Regions from separate parts of the Ideonella lacteola genome, predicted to be linked through region 2. Evidence: predicted binding sites of a transcription regulator. Region 2 holds the regulator's gene; the other holds the start of a gene.
The links. Region 2 encodes HrcA, which represses chaperone genes, less so after heat shock. Its sites were predicted from a motif close to TTAGCACTCNNNNNNNNNGAGTGCTAA; they were not measured.
Positions count from the first base shown of each region.

Region 1: a site for HrcA is predicted at 2,247-2,273, ahead of rpoH (RNA polymerase sigma factor RpoH). Genes of this name have one in related genera too.

Region 1 is NZ_JBBUTG010000007.1:88,380-92,568, forward strand. It holds gene AACH06_RS13735 (hypothetical protein) at 1-882, opposite strand, end outside; gene AACH06_RS13740 (hypothetical protein) at 964-2,088, opposite strand; gene rpoH (RNA polymerase sigma factor RpoH) at 2,315-3,241, shown strand; gene AACH06_RS13750 (SCO family protein) at 3,318-3,932, opposite strand; gene cyoE (heme o synthase) at 3,950-4,189, opposite strand, start outside.
Region 2 is NZ_JBBUTG010000006.1:174,935-179,123, forward strand. It holds gene recN (DNA repair protein RecN) at 1-814, opposite strand, end outside; gene AACH06_RS12770 (NAD kinase) at 903-1,775, opposite strand; gene hrcA (heat-inducible transcriptional repressor HrcA) at 1,868-2,890, shown strand; tRNA gene AACH06_RS12780 (tRNA-Ile) at 2,929-3,005, shown strand; gene AACH06_RS12785 (cupin domain-containing protein) at 3,123-3,470, shown strand; gene AACH06_RS12790 (hypothetical protein) at 3,508-3,789, opposite strand; gene AACH06_RS12795 (GDSL-type esterase/lipase family protein) at 3,897-4,189, opposite strand, start outside.

The DNA of each region.
Region 1 (4,189 bases), on a different contig from region 2:
CACGCGGCTGATGCGCAGGGCCGTCGTGAGGCGGGGCGGCAGCGGATCGGGCGACTGGGCACCGAGCAAGAAGGTGCTGGCACCGGACTCGCGTTCCACGTCCAGCACCGGCAGCGGCAGGCTGCATCCCTCGGGGATGAAGTAGCGGTGCGCATCGTCGCTGGTCTCGGCATGGGTCGGCACGCCATCGACCGGCATCAGCTGTGGCACTTCGTCGGCCCGGGCGTCGGGTTCTGGTGGCGCGTACAGACTCAACAGCGGCAAGGGGGTGCCGGGCGTGATGCGCCGCAGGCCCAGTCGGCGATGGACTTCGATCGCATCGACATGCCGTCCGTCGGCGGCAGGAAAAAGAAACATCGCCGTCGACAAGGTCTCGCAGTAGTGCCCGAAGAGGAAGGACACGGCCTTGAAGGACGCCTGCCGCGCCATGTGCTCTCGGCGCTCACGAATTGAAGCCTGGTCTTCACCCAAGCGGGCGTCGAGGGCCTGGCGGCCACCGGGCAGCGTATCGAGCAGCGCGGCAAAGTGGTCGACGGCGCGCTCCAAGGCCGGCAGCCAGGGCTCTGCCGCAGGATCGGCGCGGCTTCTGTCGACCAGGATCCGCAACCCTGTCGGCGACGGAAGCAGGTGCAGAAACTGTGGGTCGGACTCGGCCCGCGCCGCCTGGACCAGACGGCTGGCCAGGCTCTTGTCCAGACCGATGCGGCGCATGAGGCGCACAGGCCGCGGAGGCTGGCCGGCGAGGGCGTCAAGCAGTGGCAGCAGGGCCCCGCGCAAGGATGCCGCGACAGAGGCCTCGCGAGAACCGGGTGGCGGCGACGCCAGATCGGTCAAGACGGTGACATCGGCGTCGGCGGGCGTCGGTTCGGTCAGCGTGTGCACGTCTGTCGTCGTTCCTTTGGAGGGCACCTCGTTCGCGGCGCGCAGTATCCGTGGACGAGGTGGCCGCTCAGGTCATCGTTTTCATCGGGCCGCGGCGGAAACGCGACGAACCGCGATGCTGCGCGTGGCCCCGGTTGACAACTCCACACCTGCCACACCCATCACCTGGCCGTCGGCGCTGATGGCGCTGACGGACTGGATCTCGATCTTCTTGCCCACGTTGTAGCCCCGGTCCTTGAAATATTTGCCGGCTTCGACCATGCCCGCGTCCTCGGTCCAGATGAAACCCCGGTTGGACGGCGAGAAGAAGCGCCGAGCGGTTCCGACCACCGTCTTGCCGTCGTCTGACAGCCCTGTGGCATACGCCATGCCGCCCACCTGAGTGCCCGGCAACACGCCCAGGTGACGCAGTTGCCAGGCCGAGCCGGTCCAGGTCCACATCGCGGCGCCAGTGCGCTGGGTGGCGGGGTCGTAGGCCTGGCCCACGATGATGGTGCCACTGGCATTGACCGCGCCCGCTTCGCTGGGCCAGTCGGAATCGTCCAACACGGTCTTCACACCGTGCACCCACACCGCAGCGCGGCGCTGCCCATGGACCGGGTCTTCATCCCAGCCCACCAGGACCGTGCCGTCCGCGTTGGCATCGTCGGCACGGCTCGAGCCGCCACCGCTGCCCATGTCGTTCACGACCCCACCCTTCGTCCAACGGCTGGCATGTGCCAGGCCACCCGCGGCCGTGTTGCGCCAGTACAGGCCGGTGATGGTTTGGCCGTCGCCGGACATGCCGAAAACCCCGCCGTCGAAGCGGTCGACGATGGCCCCGTCGGCCGGGCGCGGCGGCATCAGCTGCTGCCAACCGGTCTCCGCCGTCCAGCGGCCCTGCGTGCCGTAGGTGCGGGTGTCGTCCATGATGGTGGCGGCAACGACCTTTCCGTCGGCCGAAATGGCGGGGGTGCCTGCGCCCGTCTGGAGCTTGCGCATCGTGCCGCGTCCCAGGGGCTGTGCGCCACCGACCCACGTCCAGTGGAAGGTTTGGTTCGACCCGTTGAGCTGCCCAGTGGCCGCCGTTCCATCGGCCGACAGGCCCGTGACATAGCAGTGGCAGATGTCGCGGCCCTCGAAGGATTCGGCGAGCACGAGAGACGGCGCCGAAAGCGCGGCGATGGCCAGCAGAACGGCCGAGCAACGGAAACGAGCAAAAGCCATGAGGGATCCTACGGAATGGGTTGAAAACGGTTCCGTTACTTTAGACAGTCGTCTCGTCATCTTCAACAGTTCTCTCAGAGAATTCTTATGGTGGTTTTCCCTGGCGGCGAGACTGGGCTGGCCCGGCCGCACCGCACGAAAGGTTCGTTTTTTCAGGCTTAGCACTCATTGAGCCGGAGTGCTAATATCGATGGAACTGAAGCGTCCGAGACGAGTCGGAGACACCATGAACATGACTGCCACCACCTCCAACACCCTGGCTCTGCGTGACCCGTGGGCCATGGTGCCGGCGATCGCCAACCTGGACGCCTACATCACCGCCGTCAACCGTCTGCCATTGCTGACGCCGGAAGAAGAATCGCAATGCGCCACCCGCCTGCGCGACCACGGTGATCTTGAAGCCGCCGGTCGCTTGGTGCTGTCACACCTGCGGCTGGTGGTGTCGGTCTCGCGCCAGTACCTGGGCTATGGGCTCCCGCACGGCGACTTGATCCAGGAAGGCAATGTTGGCCTGATGAAGGCGGTCAAGCGCTTTGACCCCAACCAGGGCGTTCGCCTGGTCAGCTATGCGCTGCACTGGATCAAGGCCGAGATCCACGAGTACATCTTGAAGAACTGGCGCATGGTCAAGGTGGCCACCACCAAGGCGCAACGCAAACTCTTCTTCAACCTGCGTTCGATGAAGCAGAGCCTGAAGGGCCAGGCTCTCGACAGCGATACCCACCGTTCGACGCTGACGCCTGCCGAGGTGGACGTCGTCGCGCACCAGTTGAATGTGAAGCCCGAGGAAGTGGTGGAGATGGAAACGCGCCTGTCAGGCGGCGACGTGGCGCTGGAGCCGCAGACCGATGACGGCGAAGAGACCTACGCACCGATCGCCTACCTCGCCGACGACAGCCAGGAGCCGACCCGCGTGCTGGAAGCCCGCGGGCGGGATGTGATGTCCAGCGACGGTATCGTGCGGGCGCTCGATCAGTTGGACGCGCGCAGCCGCCGCATCGTGGAAGAACGTTGGCTGAAGGTCAACGACGATTCGACCGGCGGCATGACGCTGCATGAGTTGGCCGCAGAGTATGGCGTGAGCGCCGAGCGCATTCGGCAGATCGAATCGGCGGCACTGAAGAAGATGCGCAAGGCGCTCGAACCGGCTTAATAGGCCGCCTCGCTCGCTGAAACGACAACGGCCCCTCGGGGCCGTTTTGTTTGGGTTGGCGCTTCTGCCCGTTTGGTCAGGCGCCGTCCAGCAGCGCCTTGACATCGTGCGCGACCGCATCGACGCCCGCGCCGTAGCGCTGCGCCAGCCTGACCCTGCCCTGCGGGTCGAAGATGTAGGAGTTCGCGGTGTGGTCCATCGTGTAGCTGCCATCGGTGGTGCCGGGGACCTTGGCGTAAAAGACCTTGAACTCCCGGGCCACCGCCTTGGTCTCGTCCAGCGTGCCACGCAGCGCGACGAAGTCTTTGCCAAAGGCTTCGACATAGGCCTTGAGCACCTGCGGGGTGTCCCGCTCAGGATCGACGCTGACAAAGACGCCCACCACCTTGTCACCGTCGGCGCCCAACTTCTTCTTCACCGCGGCGATCTCCGCCAGCGTCGTCGGACAGACATCGGGACACTGGGTGTAGCCGAAGAAGACGATGGCGACCTTCCCCTTGAAATCAGCAAGGCTGCGGACCTTGCCATCGGCATCGGGCAGCTTCAGCTCCCGGGCATATTCAGCGCCGGTGATGTCGATCCCCTGAAAGGCCACCGTCTTCTTGGTGCAGCCCACCAAGCCGGCCGCCGCGGCCACCAAGGTCCAAGAGGCCAGGCGCAGGGTCCGGCGGCGCGTCGCGTTCGTTTGCATCATTCCATCTGCTTTCATCAGGTGCCCGCCGCCAGCCAAGGGCTGACATAGTGGTCGACCAGCAGCGCTGCGAACAGCAGCGACAAGTGCAGGATCGAGAACCGGAAGGTACGGCGGGCCAGGGTATCGGAGTAGTCGCGCCAGAGCCGGAATCCATACACGATGAAACCAATGCCCAGTGCCACGGCAGCGGCAAGATAGATCCATCCGCTCATGCCGTACACGAAAGGCAGCAAGGTCCCGGCGAACAGCACCAG
Region 2 (4,189 bases):
CTTGCGCGCCGTGCAGCACCTCGACCACCGGCGCCAAGCGCGTGTCGAACTCGGCCACGTCTTCCAGCGCGGCCAGCGCCCGCGCGACCAGGCGCGACGCGTTGTCGTCATCGTCGCCCGAGACGGAGCGCACGGCTTGGCTGGCGCCGTCGAGCAACGCCTGTGCGTGGGCCAGCCGCTGATGCTCGGCATTCAGCTCGGGCCATTCTTCATCGCCGGGCGAGAGCTTTTCCAGCTCGCCGATCTGCCACTGCAGGCGCTCGCGCTCGCTGGCCAGCTCGCCCTGCCGGGTGCGGGCCGATTCCAGCGCCAAGCTGGCCGCACGCCAATGGTCGTAGGCCTCGGCCATCGGCCGGATGTCGACGCCCGCCTGCTCATCGAGCAGCGCGCGAACCGAGGCGGGTCGTGTCAGGCCCTGCCAGGCGTGCTGGCCGTGGATGTCGATCAGGTGATCTGCCACCTCGCGAAGTTGCGCCACGGTGGCGGCACTGCCGTTGATGAAGCCGCGGCTGCCGCCCTTGGCATCGACGATGCGGCGAAGCAGCAAGGTGCTGTCGCCAGCGTCGAAGCCGGCTTCTTCCAGCCAGCCCGACAGCGACGGGGGCAGGTCAAAGGCTGCCGTGATTTCAGCGCGCGAAGCGCCCTCACGCACCACATGGGCTTCGGCGCGGGCACCCAGCGCCAGTTGCAGGGCGTCGATCAGGATCGACTTGCCCGCGCCGGTTTCGCCGGTCAACACCGAGAAGCCAGAGTCGAACTCGACGTCCAGCGCGCTGACGATGACAAAGTCCTTGAGAGTGAGGCTCTTGAGCATGGAAAACGCGAAAGTCAGAGGCCGCCGCGGCCTGGCGCGGCAAGGCGCGCGGGCAAGTGCCCGGCGCAGCACGACCCCAAGCTTGCCATCAAACGCCCTCGTACCAGCGCAGCTTGCGCCGCAATGTGGCGTAGTAGCTCCAACCGCGCGGGTGCAGGAAGCGCACCGTCTGCGCCGAGCGGCGCACCCGCACCTGGTCGCCGTGCAGCAGGCTGGCCAGCCGATGCATGTCGAAATTGGCGCTCGAATCGCGCCCGGCCACGATGGTGACCATCACGTCTTGCCCGTCGGGCAGCACGATGGGCCGGTTCGACAGGGTGTGCGACGCGATCGGCACCATCACCCAGCCGGCGATGGCGGGGTGCAGGATCGGCCCGCCGGCTGACAGCGCATAGGCGGTCGAACCAGTGGGCGAAGAGATGATCAGGCCATCGGCGCGGATGTTGGCGACGAATTCGTCGCCCACGTCGATGCGCAGCTCGACCATGCTGGCGGTGTTGCCCCGGCTGACGACCACGTCGTTGAGCGACAGGCCCTCGAAGATGATCTCGCCGTCGCGGCGCACATCGCCCTCGATCATCGCGCGGCGCTCTTCTTCGAAGTCGCCCTGCATCATCGGGCCGAGCGCCTCGGCCCAGTCGGAGGCGCGGATGTCGGTGATGAAGCCCAGGCGGCCCTGGTTGATGCCCACCAGCGGCAGATTGTGGGGTGCCAGCTCGCGGGCGATGCCCAGCATCGTGCCGTCGCCGCCCACCACCACGGCGATGTCGCAGCGCTGGCCCAGTTCGGCCGAGGTGTAGGCACCGTGATCGCTCCAGCCGGTGTTCAGTGCGGTTTCTCGCTCGACCGACACATCCAGCCCTTGCCCGATCAGGAACTCGGCAATGCTTTGCAGCATGGGCCGGATGCCTTGGGCCTGGTACTTGCCTATCAACGCAGCGTGGCGAAAGCGATGGGGCATGGCCCTGCAATGGTTCAAAAGGGTGCGAGGAATTACACCACAGGGGCTTTCACGCAAAGGATGGCCTTCGGGTGTGTCCTTACAATGAATTCATGCTCGACGAGCGTGCCAAATCCCTCTTGAAGACCCTGGTCGAACGCTACATCGCGGACGGACAGCCGGTCGGCTCGCGCACGCTGTCGAAGGCGTCGGGGCTGGAACTGTCCCCCGCGACCATCCGCAATGTGATGGCCGACCTGGAAGAACTGGGTCTGATCGTCAGCCCCCACACCTCGGCAGGCCGCATCCCCACACCGCGGGGCTATCGCTTGTTCGTCGACACGATGCTGACGACCCGGCCGATGGATTTGAGCCAGGCGCCGCCTGAGCTGGCTGCGGCCCGCGAACAACTGCACCCCGATCAGCCCCAACGCGTGATTGCGCAGGCGGCCCAGCTGCTGTCCAGCCTGTCGAGCTTTGTCGGCGTGGTCACCGCGCCCAAGAAGCAGAGCGTGTTCCGGCACATCGAATTTCTTCGCCTGGGTGAGAAGCGGGTGCTGGTGATCCTGGTCGCACCGGACGGCGACGTGCAGAACCGCGTCATCTTCACCGCGCACGATCCGTCGCAATCCGAGTTGGTCGAGGCGAGCAACTACCTCAATGCACACTACGCCGGCCTGACGATCGAAGAGGTTCGTGAAAGGTTGAAGGGCGAGATCGACGCGCTGCGTGGCGAAATCGCCGGTCTGATGCAGGCGGCCGTCCAGGTGGGCACGGAAGCCACCGAGAGCCAGGAACAGGTCATCGTCAGCGGAGAGCGCAACCTGCTGGGTGTGCAAGACTTTGGCGACCTGGGCTCGCTGCGCAAGCTGTTCGACCTGTTCGAGCAAAAAACGCAGTTGATGCGTCTGCTGGACACCTCCAGCCGCGCCGAAGGCGTGCGCATCTTCATCGGCGGTGAAAGCCGTGTCGTGCCCTACGAAGAGTTGTCCGTCGTGTCGGCCCCATACGAGGTAGATGGCCAAGTGGTAGGCACGCTCGGCGTCATCGGCCCGACGCGCATGGCCTACGACCGCATGATCCAGATCGTGGACATCACCTCCCGCCTGGTCGGCCACGCACTTTCGCAGCGCTGAGGGCTGGCCTCGCCAACCGCCTAGAATCGCCACCCTTCGGGCCGTTAGCTCAGTTGGTTAGAGCAGAGGACTCATAATCCTTTGGTCGCTGGTTCGAGCCCAGCACGGCCTACCAGATCTCCACGCGGGCCTCGCCGTCGCCTCACGGGTGGTTGTCCGCGTGATCGGCTACCGGGCTTGCCGATTGCCGTCAATGGCATCAGGCGCCCCATCCGATGAGGAGGACGAAGCGATGGCACTGCCCCATGCTCAATTGCTGGACGTGATCGGGGTCCGCCCGCTGGGGGCGGCCTTGGTGGATGCGTTCAGCACCAGCTTGATCAAGACAGAGCGGTTGCAACTGCTGCACTTGGTGTTGCCGGCGCGGCAGGACATGCCGGAGCACCATGTCGACGACGAGTGCTGCCTCCATTGCCTGGAGGGAGCGGTCGATGTGGTGATGCCCGGTGGCACCCGGCACCTGCAAGCCGGCGACTTGGTGGTGCTGCCGGCGAAGCAGCGGCATGCGTTGAGTGCCCGCCTCGATTCGGCACTGCTCGTCACGCTGATGCCGCGTCACGGCGACGCCACTGCGAACTGAGGCAGACCTGCCTCGGTGGCACAGGCCACCCAGGCGGTCAGCGGAACGACTCGGGGTCGAGCGTGCAGCGGGCGCCCACGAGCGTGGCGGCATCGCGGCCGTCGTTCGTTTGCGGCCATTCGCCGCGCGCTTCGAAAATCGCTGAACCTCGGGAGACGCACAGCTCCCGCGGGCTGGACAGGTCGACCTCGATGCCCTTGGGCGCCGGCCGCAACACGTAAGCCGCGAGCGCGGTGGCTTCAATCACCGCGAGCCCCGCGACGATCCACACCCACTTGCGCGAGGTGGGGCGTGACTTGTCGATGAAGAGCGTGCGCATGGACGGAAAACCATAGGGGGTACTGCAGGAGGGCCGGATTCTGCGGAGTGGGACACAGCCCGTAACTCCCTCGATCGGGGGAGGGGCCCTGGTATGGCTGCCTTGTTCTAGGGGAGTAGGCCGCCCGGGGCGGGCCCAGGGCTGGCGCGTGCCGGGGCCTGCTCCAACGTGGTGCCCGCCCTCCCGCGCAACGGGGCATTCGGCCAGCGTTCGATGGGGGGTGGGTGCTCCGCATGGCTCAGCGCCCGTTGCCGGCGGGCCGTCGCCGGGGGCATCGCCATCTGGCGGCTGAGCCACTGGTAGCAATAGCGGTAGCCGTGGCTGTTGGGATGAAAACCGTCACCCGCGAAGTATTGAGCCCGCTCTCGCACCAAGGCGAGGCGGTGTTCGCCATCATGAA